DNA from 2 places in the Pseudomonas nanhaiensis genome. Region 1 is predicted to be linked to the other one. Evidence: predicted binding sites of a transcription regulator. Region 1 holds the regulator's gene; the other holds the start of a gene.
What was found. The regulator FliA, encoded in region 1, starts transcription of late flagellar genes. The targets are predictions, from matches to a motif close to CTAAAGTTTNNNNNNNNNNNGCCGNTAA.
Positions count from the first base shown of each region.

Region 2: KEM63_RS07210 (methyl-accepting chemotaxis protein) is a predicted target of FliA. The motif match lies at 2,431-2,458, and genes of this name have one in related genera.

Region 1 is NZ_CP073751.1:1,159,409-1,166,801, forward strand. It holds gene flhA (flagellar biosynthesis protein FlhA) at 1-1,886, shown strand, start outside; gene flhF (flagellar biosynthesis GTPase FlhF) at 1,945-3,297, shown strand; gene fleN (flagellar synthesis regulator FleN) at 3,327-4,154, shown strand; gene KEM63_RS05295 (RNA polymerase sigma factor FliA) at 4,151-4,888, shown strand; gene KEM63_RS05300 (chemotaxis response regulator CheY) at 5,028-5,405, shown strand; gene KEM63_RS05305 (protein phosphatase CheZ) at 5,421-6,215, shown strand; gene KEM63_RS05310 (chemotaxis protein CheA) at 6,228-7,393, shown strand, end outside.
Region 2 is NZ_CP073751.1:1,593,045-1,600,437, forward strand. It holds gene KEM63_RS07200 (O-succinylhomoserine sulfhydrylase) at 1-407, shown strand, start outside; gene KEM63_RS07205 (ComEA family DNA-binding protein) at 598-879, shown strand; gene KEM63_RS07210 (methyl-accepting chemotaxis protein) at 915-2,357, opposite strand; gene rnd (ribonuclease D) at 2,547-3,701, shown strand; gene KEM63_RS07220 (YcgL domain-containing protein) at 3,691-3,984, shown strand; gene KEM63_RS07225 (pyridoxal-dependent decarboxylase, exosortase A system-associated) at 3,986-5,206, opposite strand; gene KEM63_RS07230 (DUF3820 family protein) at 5,225-5,449, opposite strand; gene KEM63_RS07235 (putative bifunctional diguanylate cyclase/phosphodiesterase) at 5,511-7,292, opposite strand; gene KEM63_RS07240 (bifunctional diguanylate cyclase/phosphodiesterase) at 7,376-7,393, opposite strand, start outside.

The DNA.
Region 1 (7,393 bases):
TGGTGTCGACGCTGCTGCGTCTGGCGCTCAACGTCGCCTCGACACGCGTCGTGCTGCTATACGGCCATGAAGGCGGCGATGCGGCCGGCAAGGTGATCCAGGCCTTCGGCGAGGTCGTCATCGGCGGCAATTACGTCGTCGGTCTGGTGGTGTTCGCCATCCTCATGATCATCAACTTCGTGGTCGTGACCAAGGGCGCCGGGCGTATCTCCGAGGTCAGCGCGCGTTTCACCCTCGATGCCATGCCTGGCAAGCAGATGGCGATCGACGCGGACCTCAACGCGGGCGTCATCAACCAGGAGCAGGCCAAGCTGCGCCGCATGGAAGTTGCCCAGGAAGCCGACTTCTATGGCTCCATGGACGGTGCCAGCAAGTTCGTCCGCGGTGACGCGGTCGCCGGTCTGATGATTCTCTTCATCAACGTCATCGGCGGCCTGGCCATCGGTATGGCGCAGCACGGGCTGAGCTTCACCGATGCCGGTCGCATCTATGTATTGCTGACCATCGGTGACGGCCTGGTGGCGCAGATTCCTTCGCTGCTGCTGTCTACCGCAGCGGCGATCATGGTTACCCGGGTCTCGACGTCCGAAGACATGGGCGCACAGGTTCAGCGCCAGATGTTCGCCACGCCCAAGGCACTGGCCCTTGCAGCAGCGATCATGGTCATCATGGGTCTGATTCCCGGCATGCCGCACTTTTCCTTCCTCAGCCTGGGCGCCCTGGCCGCAGCCGGTGCGTACTACATTTCGGTCAAGCAGAAGGCCAAGGCCGAGGCAGCGGCCGAGGTCGAGCGGCAGGAAGCGCAGGTGCCCGCCGTACAGCGGCCGGAGACCCGTGAGTTGGGTTGGGACGACGTCACTCCGGTCGACATGGTCGGACTGGAAGTCGGTTACCGCCTGATTCCGCTGGTCGACCGCAACCAGGGTGGTCAGCTGCTGGCGCGCATCAAGGGCGTGCGCAAGAAGCTGTCACAGGACATGGGCTTTCTCATGCCTTCGGTACATATCCGCGACAATCTGGATCTGGCGCCCAACGTGTATCGCGTCACGCTGATGGGTGTCGGGGTAGCCGAGGCGGAGGTGTATCCGGATCGCGAACTGGCGATCAACCCGGGTCAGGTTTTTGGCGAGATCAAGGGGCTCGCCGGCAAGGATCCGGCATTTGGTCTGGACGCAGTGTGGATCGAGCCGATGCAGAAGGATCAGGCCCAGTCACTCGGCTACACCGTCGTTGACGCCAGCACTGTGGTTGCCACGCACCTGAACCAGATCCTCAACAAGCACGCCCACGAACTGATCGGTCATGAGGAAGTGCAGCAGCTGATGCAGGTGCTGGCCAAGGCGTCGCCCAAGCTCGCCGAAGAGCTGGTTCCCGGGATGATCTCGCTGTCCGGTCTGCTGAAGGTGCTGCAGGGTCTGCTGCAGGAACAGGTGCCGGTGCGCGACATACGGACCATCGCGGAGGCCATCGCCAACAACGCTGGCAAGAGTCAAGATCCTGGCGCCTTGATTGGGGCGGTCCGGGTCCAGCTGTCGCGCTCGATCGTGCAAAGCATTGTCGGGCTTGACTCCGAGCTTCCCGTGATCACCCTCGAACCAAGGTTGGAACAGATATTGCTACAGACCATTCAGAAGGCCGGACAGGGTGCTGATGAAGGCATCATGCTCGAGCCGGGGATGGCTGAGAAGCTGCAGCGCTCCCTGGCCGATGCGGTACAGCGGCAGGAAGTCCAGGGCAAGCCGGCAATTTTGCTGGTAGCCGGACCGATCCGCGGGATGATGGCAAAGTTTGTGCGGTATGCCACACCCGGAGCCCACGTACTGTCCTACCAGGAAATACCGGACAGCAAGCAGGTCACCATCGTTGCGACGGTCGGCCAGCAATAAAGCTCAGCAATGACTGCTCGGCGCAACCCGCCAGGCAACAGGACAATCGAGGTCAGCCATGAAAGTAAAACGTTTCTTTGCCGCCGATATGCGTCAGGCGATGAAGCTGGTCCGGGACGAACTCGGTCCGGATGCCTCGATCATTGCCAATCGCCGGGTAGTGGGTGGCGTCGAGCTAACCGCCGCGCTGGATTACGAAGCGCCGCGTCTGACCCCGCCGACACCGGGCCTGAGCCAGGAACTGAAAAAGACCCAGGAGAAGATTCTCAGCGCCCGGGCCGAGCTGGAATCCGGTGAGCGCGCCTCCGGTGGTCCTCAGGTCAACCGTCAACTGTTTGGCGAGACGATGCGTCAGGCCGTCGAGAGTGGATCGCCGGTTGCTCAGGCGCTTCTGGCGCGCATGCAGAACGAGCAGGCCAGCCAGCCGGCAGCTGCAACTGTTGCACCGTCGGCTGCCACGCCGGTGGCGGAAGAGGGCGCCGGTCTCAGCGCGATGCGCGCCGAACTCGCCGGCCTGCGGGAGATGCTCGAGACTCAGCTGGGCAGCCTCGCCTGGGGGCAGGTGAACCAGCATCAGCCGCGGCAGGCCAGCCTGTGGCGTCGCCTGACCCAGCTGGGCCTGCCAGCTGAACTGTGCAAGGAACTGCTGGGCAAGGTCGCCGACGTCACCGACGTGCGCCAGGCCTGGCGCCTGTTGCTGGCGCATCTGGCGCACAGTATTCCTACGCTGCGTGAGGAGCTGATCGAGCAGGGCGGTGTCATAGCTCTGGTCGGTCCTACGGGCGCAGGCAAGACCACGACCCTGGGCAAGCTGGCGGCGCGTTACGTGCTCAAGCACGGCAGCCAGCATGTGGCGCTGGTCACCATGGACACCTACCGTATCGGCGCGCATGAGCAGTTGCGTACCCTCGGTCGTATTCTCAACGTGCCGGTGCGGGTGGTCGATGAACAGAACAGTCTGAGCGACGTGCTCGACGAGTTCTCCGGCAAGCGCCTGGTACTGGTCGATACTGCCGGGCTGCAGGCGCAGGATCCGCAGTTGCGCGGCCAGCTGGCCGAGATTGCCGCGCAGGGCGCGCGGGTGCGGACCATGCTGGTGCTCGCGGCGACCAGCCAGTATCGGGTGTTGAAGGCAGCGTTTCACAACTACCGTGCTTGCGGTCTGTCCGGCTGCATCCTGACCAAGGTCGACGAAGCGGCTACCCTTGGCGAGTCTCTGGGGCTGGCTATGGAGCAGGGTTTGCCGGTAGCCTATCTGGCAGATGGCCAGCGCATTCCGGACGATATAAACAAGGCTGTGGGTCATCAGCTGGTCAGCCGGGCGGTCAGTCTGGCAGGCAACGAAGCCCCGGCAGATCAGGCCATGGCCGACGTGTTTGCGGGTATATTGCATACCCAGCGGGCAAGCTAACGAATTCTAAGACAAGGTAATCGACATAGATGGCCAGCAAACATCCGGTTCAGGTTATCGCGGTCACCGGCGGCAAGGGCGGGATCGGCAAAACCAACGTTTCGGTCAATCTCAGCCTCGCTCTGGCTGAGCTTGGGCGGCGCGTGGTGCTGCTTGACGCCGACCTTGGCCTGGCCAACGTCGACGTGCTGCTCGGTATCAAGCCCAAGGCGACGCTTGCCGACGTGCTGGAAGGCACCTGTGATCTGCGAGATGTACTGATCGCCGGTCCGGGTGGCATCCGCATCGTGCCGGCAGCCTCCGGTGCGGCGAAGATGGTCAATCTCAATCCGCAGCAGCACGCCGGCCTGATTCAGGCGTTCAGCGACATCGGCGACAACCTTGATGTGCTGATTGTCGACACCGCTGCAGGAATCGGCGATTCGGTGGTCAGCTTCGTACGTGCGGCGCAGGAAGTGCTGGTCGTGGTATGTGATGAGCCCACGTCGATCACCGACGCCTACGCACTGATCAAGCTGCTGAATCGGGATCACGGCATGACCCGTTTCCGCGTGCTCGCAAATATGGTGAGCACGCCGCAGGAAGGTCGCACGGTGTTTGCTAAACTCACCAAGGTGACAGACCGTTTCCTTGACGTTGCACTGCAATATGTCGGTGCAGTGCCTTTCGATGAAGCGGTGCGCAAGGCAGTACAGAAGCAGCGGGCAGTGTATGACGCCTTCCCGCGCAGCAAGGCTTCCATTGCCATTCGTGGCATTGCGCAGAAAGTGGATTCCTGGCCCCTGCCTGCCAACCCACGCGGGCACCTCGAGTTTTTCGTCGAACGTCTGGTGCAGCAGACAGGGTCGGGGCTATGAACGCATCGGCCAGTGGAGTACGCATGTATACCCGCGCCCAAAGTTCTGCCGAATCACAGGACCGCCTCGTTGAGCAATTCGCGCCACTGGTCAAGCGCATTGCCTATCATCTGCTGGGCCGGCTGCCGTCCAGCGTTCAGGTCGAGGACCTGATGCAGGCCGGCATGATCGGCCTACTGGAAGCCTCCCGCAAGTTCGATCACGGCAAGGGCGCCAGTTTCGAAACCTACGCCGGTATCCGCATCCGTGGTGCCATGCTCGATGAGGTGCGCAAGGGCGATTGGGCCCCGCGTTCGGTCCACCGCAATACGCGCATGGTCAGTGAGGCGATGCGTAATGTCGAAGGCCGTTTGGGCCGCGACGCTAAAGATCACGAGATCGCTGCCGAACTCAATATGAGCCTCGAGGATTACTACTCGATTCTCAACGACACGGCCGGCAGCAAACTGTTCAGCTTCGAGGATCTGCTCGAGTCCGGTGGCGATGCCGACGCGCACGGTGATCATGAACCCTACGGCGGCTTGCAGGACGAGCGGTTTCGCTCGGCGCTGGTCGACGCGATCGACGGCCTGCCGGAGCGTGAGAAGCTGCTGCTGTCGCTGTATTACGACGAAGAACTGAATCTCAAGGAAATTGGCGCCGTCCTCGGCGTCAGTGAGTCCCGTGTAAGCCAGTTGCACAGTCAGTGTGCGGCGCGTTTGCGGGCGCGCCTGGCCGATTGGCGCAACGATTGATTTTATCGCCAGCATCCGGACAATGCCCGGGTAGCCAGCACCGCAACAACGACAAGGCTGGCAAGGCCATTAGCATCTGATTAGCGAGTGCGAACCTGCACTTTCCCTGGTTTGTACGGAGGTCGACTTGGACAAGAACATGAAGATTCTCATCGTTGATGATTTTTCGACGATGAGACGTATTATCAAGAATCTGCTGCGCGACCTGGGGTTCACCAACACGGCGGAAGCCGATGATGGCAATACGGCGTTGCCGATGCTGCAGAGCGGCAGCTTCGATTTTCTCGTTACAGACTGGAACATGCCTGGCATGAGCGGGATCGACCTGCTGCGCGCCGTGCGCGCCGATGAGCGTCTCAAGCACCTGCCGGTGCTGATGGTCACCGCTGAAGCCAAGCGCGATCAGATCATCGAGGCCGCTCAGGCCGGGGTCAATGGCTATGTGGTCAAGCCGTTCACCGCGCAGGCGCTGAAAGAAAAGATCGAGAAGATTTTCGAGCGCGTCCAGGCTAAGTAATCCGGGGTACAGGTTATGGCTTTAAGCAAGGATCCCGGCCAGGCGACTGCTCAGGAATTCGAACACTCCCTCAAGGACAACGCACGGCAACTGGTCGAGTACCTCGAGAAGGGCCAGTTCGGCGAAGCGGTTCTCGTCATTCACGCGATCAATCAGGCGCGCGACCGCGGCCTGTATCACGAGGTCGGGCAGCTGACCCGCGCGCTGCACAACGCCATCGTCAACTTCCAGATCGACACGTCGCACGCACTCGGCGACAGCAACGAGGTATCGAAGATTTCCGACGCCTCCGACCGTCTCGATTACGTAGTCAAGCTGACCGACAAGGCCGCCAACCGGACCATGGATCTGGTCGAGAGCAGCGCGCCCATCGTTTCCGACATGGGCCAGGAAGCCTCGGCGCTCAGGGCAGACTGGGAGCGTCTGCAGCGACGGGAAATGGCCGCTACCGAGTTTCGCGACCTGTACAAGCGCATGGGCGACTTCCTCGAGAAGACCGAGAGATCCAGCGCCCAGGTCTCCGGGCATCTGAATGACATCCTCATCGCCCAGGATTATCAGGATCTTACCGGTCAGGTGATCAAGCGTGTAACCGCGCTGGTTCATGATGTCGAGGAAAGCCTGGTCAATCTGGTGCGCATGGCCGGTCAGGTCGATCGCCTGGCGGGGATCGATCACAACGATTCACGACGCGAAGAGAAAAAAACCTCGGACAGGGGTGAAGGTCCGCAGATTCATGCCGATAAAAGAGAAGACGTGGTTTCTGGACAAGACGAAGTTGATGATCTTCTGTCCAGCCTTGGCTTCTAGGGGAGTGGGTGCATGAGTTTCGACGCGGATGAAGAGATCCTCCAGGACTTCCTGGTGGAAGCCGGAGAGATCCTCGAATTATTGTCCGAGCAGTTGGTGGAGCTGGAGAACCGTCCCGAGGACATGGATCTGCTCAACGCCATCTTCCGCGGCTTCCATACCGTCAAGGGCGGTGCAGGGTTTCTTCAGCTCGATGCTCTGGTCGGCTGCTGCCATATCGCCGAGAACGTCTTCGACATCCTGCGCAAGGGTGAGCGGAAGGTCACCTCCGAGCTGATGGATGTGGTGCTGCAGGCCCTCGATGCAGTCAATGGCATGTTTGCCCAGGTCCGTGAGGGCGAAGACCCTACGCCGGCCGATCCGCAACTGCTCGCGGCGCTTGCCGTGCTGGCTCACCCCGCTGGTGAAGAAGTGGCTGCGGTCCAACCTGCGGTCGCTGCCGTCACCACCCCCGCGCCGGAACTCGAGATGGCCGGTGCCACTGCGGACGACGCAGACGGCGATATAACCGATGACGAGTTCGAGCAGCTGCTTGATGCCTTGCACGGCGGCGACGCGCCAGCTCCCGCAGCGACGGCAGAGCCGCCAGCTGCTGCAGCCGGTGCCGGCGACGAGATCACCGATGAAGAATTCGAAGCACTGCTGGATCAGCTCCACGGTGCCGGCAAGCCCCCTGTCGTAGCTGAAGCGCCCAAGCCATCCCAACCAGCCGCTCCGGTGGCAGCCGGCTCGGACGAAAACATCACCGACGACGAATTCGAAGCGCTGCTTGACCAGTTGCATGGCAATGGTCTGGCGCCCGGCGTTGCGCCCGCGGCCTCTGCAGCCTCCGGTGCCGAGCCGGCGGTGGAGCGAAGCGGCGTCGACGATCACATTAGCGATGACGAGTTCGAAGCACTGCTCGATCAGCTGCACGGCGCTGGCGCTGCACCAGGTAAATCAGATGCTGCCGAGCCGAAAGCAAGTGTGGCGCCGGCCAAGGCCGCACCGAAGCCAGCGCCCAAGGCCGTATCCAGGCCCGAGGCCCTGAAAACCGAGACTCAGGCCGCACCGGCGAAGGCTGCTGCGCCCGCGCCGGCTGCCGACGCCAATGCTGCCGAAACCACCGTTCGGGTAGATACCGCCCGGCTCGACGAGATCATGAACATGGTCGGCGAGCTGGTGCTGGTCCGTAACCG
Region 2 (7,393 bases), 430 kb from region 1:
GGCTGCGCATGCAGGCCCATTGCACCAGTGCGCAGGCGCTGGCTGAATGGCTTGAGCAGCAACCGCAGGTCGAACACGTCTATTACGCCGGCTTGCCCAGCCACCCGCAGCACGAGCTCGCCCGCGCGCAGCAGAGTGCCTTCGGTGCAGTGGTCAGCTTCGAGGTACGCGGGGGGCGTGAGGAAGCCTGGCGATTCATCGATGCCACGCGGCTGCTTTCGATCACTGCCAATCTGGGCGATGCAAAATCGACCATCACGCATCCGGCCACCACTACCCATGGACGGCTGACGCCGGAGGCGCGGTCGGCTGCGGGTATCAGGGACAACCTGATACGCGTTGCGGTGGGTCTGGAAGACGTGGCGGACATTCGAGCCGATCTGCAACGCGGGCTCGACGCGGTCTGACCGGTGGGCCGGCACGCTGTCTGCGGCGTGCCGGTTGCCGAACGGTTCGCATATTTGAGCATCGCGTTTGGCATCGCCGCGCATTTATCCTAGGGTACGCCTGCCGCAGGGAAGCGGGCGTTCCGAGCAGTAAGCCTCAGTAGTCACCCTTGTAGTACGGCTTCGCAACTACTCACAAGGAGTGATCCTCATGAAAAAACTACTCAGTACCGTTGTTCTTGTTGCTTCTGCATGGCTCGTGGCGCCCGCGTTCGCTGAAACCACAACGCCGAACTTGTCCGTCAACATCAACACTGCCAGCGCAGCGGAGATCGCCGAGACACTTCAGGGCGTGGGCGAGGCAAAGGCGCAGGCCATCGTGTCGTATCGGGAAGAGCATGGGCAGTTCGAGTCGCCTGAAGCGCTCAGCTCGGTCAGCGGAATCGGTGCGGCGACGGTGGAAAAGAACCGCGAGCGGATTGCGGTTCAATAGCAGACATCGGGCAGCAGGCGCTGCCCGGTTCAGGTTCAGGTACGCAGCTTGCTGACCGATGCACTGAGCGTGTGCGCGAGTGTCGCGAGCTGTTCGCTGGTCGAGGCGCTACGGTGAGTTTGCTGGACGGTCTGCTCGGTCACATCGCGAATCTGCACCACGCTCTGCGTAATGGCTTCGGCGGCCTGGCTCTGCTGTTCCACTGCCGAAGCGATTTCGCTGTTCCCGGCAAGGATCTGGCTCACGGCCGAGGTGATTCTGCCCAGTGATGCACCTGCTTCTTCGATCTGTTCTACCGAATCGTGCGTCAGCTCGGCGCTGGCCTGCATGTCGCGCACCGCATCCTGCGTTCCGCCCTGCAAGGCTTCGATCATGCGGTGAATTTCGTCAGTCGACTTCTGTACCCGCTGCGCCAGCGCGCGCACCTCGTCGGCGACCACCGCAAAGCCGCGGCCGGATTCCCCTGCACGGGCGGCTTCGATAGCCGCGTTCAACGCCAGCAGGTTGGTCTGCTCGGCAATGTCTCGAATGACCCGCACCACGCCGCTGATCTCCTGGCTGTGCCCTTCGAGTTTCTGCATATGGTGGGTGCAACGCTCGATGCTGGTCGCCAGCCCGGCTATGGTGCCACTGACCTTCAACACCTGGTCGCGCCCGTGGCGCGCCAGCTGATCCGCCTGATCGGACTGGTCCCGTGATGCCGCCGTATTGCCGGCAATGTCCTGAACCGTAGCGCTCATTTCGTTCGCAGCAGCCGCCACCATATCGGTTTCGCCTTGCTGCGCAATCATGCCGTCGCGTACCTGCCCCATCAGTCTAGCCAGTTCGGAGGTGCCGCGGTCCAGGTCTTCGGCAGCATGTCGCACGGCCCCCACCACCTCCTGCTGAGCGGATTGCATCGCGTTGAATGCCCGTGCGATCGAGCCCACCTCATCGCGAGAATCGGCTTTCGCGCGCAGGGTCAGATCGCCGGTTTCCTGAACGGCGAGCATGACATCGCGCAACGCAGTGATGTGCCGGGTGATGAACAGAATCAACAGCTGCGAGACCACCAGTACGCCGAGCATCAGAACGAACACCGTCACGGCGTAGAAAGGGGCCTGGGCAATCAGCAGAGCGAAGTACGGCTGATGATTCACTGCCAGCAACACGGTCTGCTCGCCGTTGCGCATGCCCCAGGCGCCGTGTACTCCGCCTGCCATTGCTGGTGGCAGTCTGTCTGCATCGATCCAGACCGGCGCAGTACCCAGCGCCGGCGGCGCTGTGCCCAGAGCGTCTGCATTCAGCCATGTCAGGTGCGGCACGGGTTGACCCGCTTCGAGCTGCGTGATCAGCGAGCCGGCCACGGCCTGACGCTCCTTGTGCAGGGTGCGTTGCTCGACCCAGAGCGCGACAAGAACCAGCAGCAGCGTACTGATGAACGTCACGCCATTGACCGCCCAGAATTTGTACTTCAACGGTAAATGCTGAAAAGCCATGCCTGCTCCATTCGCTGCACTCGTATCGGACGAGGGGACGCCGATGAGCGCCAATTATAAGAATCCAGTGACTGTATCGGTTGATACGGATCAATCTTGATGGTGAAGGGACACGTTCGGTATCGCTTTCGGGGCCGGGCGCCGGCCGTTTCATCGGTTATACTGTCGCCCCGCTCAAGGAACCGCATCATGACCGCATCCCGGGCTCAGCCCCTGATGATCGCCGACAATTCCGAACTTGCCGCCTGGTGCGAACGCTGGCGGACGCTGCCGTTCATTGCGGTGGACACCGAGTTCGTGCGCACCGAGACCTTCTTTCCGATCGCCGGCCTGATTCAGGTCGGTGACGGCGAGCAAGCCTACCTGATCGATCCGCTGGCCATTACCGACTGGGCGCCGATGGTGGCGCTTCTGGAGGATCCGCAGGTTATCAAGGTGCTGCATTCATGCAGTGAAGACCTCGAGGTGTTTCACCAGTTGTGCGGGGCGGTGCCCAAACCGTTGTTCGATACGCAACTGGCGGCCGCCTATCTGGGTATGGACTTCTCGATGGGCTATTCACGATTGGTCAATGCTCTGCTGGGCATCGAGTTGGCCAAGGACGAGACGCGCTCGGACTGGTTGCAGCGTCCACTCAGTGAAACTCAGCTGCAATATGCCGCAGACGATGCGATACATCTCGCGGACATCTACAAGGAGCTGGCTCCGCGTATCGAGCAGGCCGGCTTCACTGCGTGGTTGTTGAGCGATACCGCCGAGCAAAGCGCGGTCGTGGGTCTCCAGCAGGATCCGGATCAAGCCTATCGTTCGATCAAACAGGCCTGGCGTCTGCGCCCGGACCAGTTGGCCGTGCTGCAGCGGTTGGCCGCCTGGCGGGAGCGCGAGTCCCGGGCTCGCAATCAGGCGCGCAATCGGCTGCTCAGAGAGACCACGATGGTGCCACTTGCTCAGCGTCAGCCGGATAGCCTCCAGGATCTGGCGCGTATCGAGGACATGCACCCCCGCTCGGTGCGCCAGGACGGCCAGCAGATTCTCGAGTTGATCCGGCAGGGCAAGGCGGTGCCGCAGGATCAGTGGCCGGCACGGCTGCCGGAGCCGCTTCCGGCGGACGCCAACAAGATGCTCAAGGCGCTGCGCAAGGTGGGTCAGGCGCATGCCACCCGGTTGGGCATCGCCCCGGAAATCATGTTACGCAAGAAGGTGCTCGAGGCCATGGTGAGGACCGGCTACCCTGGCGGGCCGTACCAGTTACCCGATGAACTGGTGAGCTGGCGTCGACAGCTCATGGGTGAGCAACTCCTTCAGGTCGCAAACGGAACACAGGAAGGCAACGATGTCGGTTGAATGCTCAATCTATCGCAGCAAGCGCAAGCCGGGTATGTACATCTATCTACGCCGCGGAGCGGATGTCAGCGACCTGCCCGAGCCGATACAGCACATGGCCGGATTGCTGGAGCACGCCATGGACCTGGAGTTGCACGAGCACCGCAAGCTGGCCAAGGAAGACACTCATGCCGTGTTGCGCAATCTGTCGCAACAGGGCTATCACGTGCAGATGCCGCCGCAGGCTGAAGACTGGATCGTGCATCTGCCCGAAGAACTGCTGACCCGCAACGATCCCATCTAGATCAGACCAGCATCTCGATGGCTGCAGGGTGGCCGAGAAACGCGGTGGGACTTGCGCTCGGACCGTAGGCACCTGATTGCAGGACCACCAGAAAATCGCCTGGCTCCGCGCGCGGCAGCTCGACCTTGTCCGCGAGAATATCCAGCGGCGTGCACAATGGCCCGTGGGCGCTGACCATTTCCACTGGTTGCTCGTTCAGGCGATTACCAATGACCACCGGATAATTCTTGCGAAGCACCTGGCCGAAGTTGCCGGAGTTGGCCAGATGGTGATGCAGACCACCGTCGCACAACAGATACGTCTGGCCGCGGCTGTGTTTGCGCTCAATGACGCGACACACGTAATAGCCCGCTTCGCCGACCAGGTATCGCCCCAGCTCCATGATCAACCGCGTGTTGCCAAGCCAATGGGCATTCTCGTCGATCAGTCGCGCCAGCTGCTCGCCAACACGCGTGACGTCGAGCGGCCGGTCGGCAGGAAAATACGGAATGCCAAGTCCCCCTCCGATGTTGATCAGTTCGAACGGGTTGCCCCAGAACTGGGTGAGACGTCTGGTCAACTCAAAGGTCAGGCTCTGCGCTTCGGCGATCGCTTCCTCGCGCAGGTTCTGCGAGCCGCTGAAGATGTGCAACCCCTTCAAAACCAGCTCGTCGCTGCGCAATGTATCGAGCAGTTCGGGGACCCGCTCGGCATCGATGCCAAAGGGTCTGGCACCGCCGCCCATCTTCATACCCGACGACTTCAGCTCGAAGTCCGGATTGACCCGCAGCGCAATCTGCGCAGGACACTGCAGCCTGGATGCAATGCCTCGTATGCGCCGCAACTCATCTGCTGACTCAACGTTGATCAATACGCCATTGGCGACGGCTGCGGCGAGCTCGTCATCACCCTTGGCGGGCCCTGCGAAGCTGATGTCCGCGGCAGCGGTGCCGCTGTCCAGCGCTACGCGCAGTTCGCCAATCGACGCGACGTCCAGTCCGTCAACGCAGCTGGCCAGCAGATTGACCACGGCCGGCATCGGATTGGCCTTGATTGCGTAATGCAACTCGACGCGCTGTGGCAGGCCCGATCGAAGTGTGTCGACACGCTGCACGATCGCGGCCCGGTCGTATGCGTAAAACGGCGTTCCACCGGCGCGCAGAGCCAGTTGATCAAGCGTAAGGCCGTTTATCAGCAGTTCGGGGCCGGCATCGGTAAAACGGTCTAGCGCAGAGTGGGGCATTCGGCGTCCAGGGAAGGTTCAACGTACCCGCGGCGACGAGCGCAACGGATCGAGCAGGGGAGAAAGTCCGTTGTGATCGATTTCCTGCATGAGCGCCAGCAAGCGACCGATGTCTCCCGGCGGAAAGCCCTCCCGGGCAAACCAGTTCAGATAATGCCCCGGCAGGTCGGCAATGAGCCGACCCTTGTACTTGCCGAAGGGCATTTGACGAGTCACTAGCAGTTGCAGGTCTTCAGGCTTCATGGAAATCCGTGGACAGTGTCAAAGGTGGCATTATGCCCGAAGCGTTGACGCCATTTCTCGTTCAGTCCGGTTCGCGTTCGATCAACCACTGCTCCAGGGCTTCCGCGGACATGGGGCGGGCAATCAGATAGCCCTGCAGCTCTTCGCAGCCCAGGGCATGGAGGAAATCGCGTGATTCGATGCTTTCCACGCCTTCGGCCACGACGCGATAGCCCATGTCGTGGGCCATCGAGACCATGTTGCGCACCAGCGTCTGGCTACGGGCATGTGTGTCCAGGCGGCTGACGAAAGAGCGGTCGATCTTGACCACGTGCGCCGGGATTTCCTGCAGGTAGGCGAGGCTGCTGTAGCCTGTACCGAAGTCGTCGATCGCCACGGTAATGCCTTCTGCACCCAGGCGGCCGAGCCGCTCCGAGGCCGAGCGACTGTTGCCTATCAGCGCACTTTCAGTCAGCTCAAGCTCGAGCGCCGAGCTCGGCAGTCCGTGCTGTCGCATCGTTGCCAGCACGTTGTCGACGAAGTCATCCTCATCCAGATTCGCTGCCGACACGTTGACCGATATACGCAGGTCCCGACCCTGTCGGTTCCAGATGGCGCTGCGGGCGATAGCTGCCTGCATGACCCAGGCGGTGATCGGTCGAGCCAGCGGGGTGTTTTCCAGCAACGGGATGAATTCGGCGGGCGAGATGTCGCCCAGCGTCGGATGACGCCAGCGCAGCAGGGCTTCGGCGCCAACGCAGCGGCCGGTGGCTGACTCAATGCGCGGTTGAAACACCAGGCGCAACTGATCCTGGCTGAGCAGGGCAGAGCGGATGTCTGCCAGCAGGGTGAAGCGGCGTTGATGTCCGGCATCGATGCTCATGGAAAAGACGCCGACGCCTGCTTCGGTCTGCCGCGCATCCAGGCATGCGCTGTGCGAAGTGCGCAGCAGATCGCTGGCCTCGACCGAACCTGGCAGAAAGGGTGATACGCCCAACGCGGGCCGGATGCTGATCGAGGTGTCGTGCTCCCTGCAAAGTGCCAGCAGATCATGCCTCAGGCCCACGGCGTAGTCGACGGCAGCGGCTTCATCGCGGTAGATGCAGATGTAGACGTACTGGCAGGAGCCGAGTTGATAGACCTGGGTCTTGGGACGCAGTCTTTCCAGCAGGAACCGCGCGACTTTGCGCGACAGGGAGTCGAGCACGGTCTGACCCATGACCCGCTGGACGGTCGATATCTGCTGTGAGTCGAGCAGTTCAATGAATACGGCAAACCGCCGGTCATCCGGTGCGTCACGACCCAGATCCTCCAGGTCTTCGGCAAACTGGCTGCGATTCGGCAGGCCGGTGGTGGGTTCGATCCGGCCGAATGCATGCTGCAGTTCGATCTGCGCCATGACCATCGCCGCGAGGTCCTGAAGCGCGGCTAGCTCCTCGCTGGTCGCCTGGCGCGGCTCGGTGCCCAATACGCACATCGCGCCGAGGCTGTAGCCTTCGCGGGTGAGGAGAGGGGCGCCGGCGTAGAAACGGATACCCGAATTTGCCAGCACACTGTCCCGGTAGGTATCGGACTCGAGCAGATCGTTGACTACCAACATACGGGTTGTGTCAGCGACCTCTCCGCAACAGGCACGTTCGCGCGGGATCTCCCAGTGTTCAACGCCGACTCGGGACTTGAACCACTGCCGGTCTTCGTCCGTCAGCGAAACAGCGGCAATCGGCAGGTTGAACAGCCGCGCAGCCATGCGCGTGATGCGGTCGAAGCTTTCGCTGGGTGGCGTGTCGAGGAGGTTAAGCTGACGCAGCGCCTGTAGACGCTCGCGTTCGTAGTTGGCGAAGGGATGGGACGAGTGCACGCTCATGAGTTCGGTCAGTTCTCCTCGAAAGTCGGCGCAGCGTAGTCAGGAAGGCGGAAAATGCCTAATTGAAACAGACTATGCCAGCATTAGTTGCTTTCTCCGAT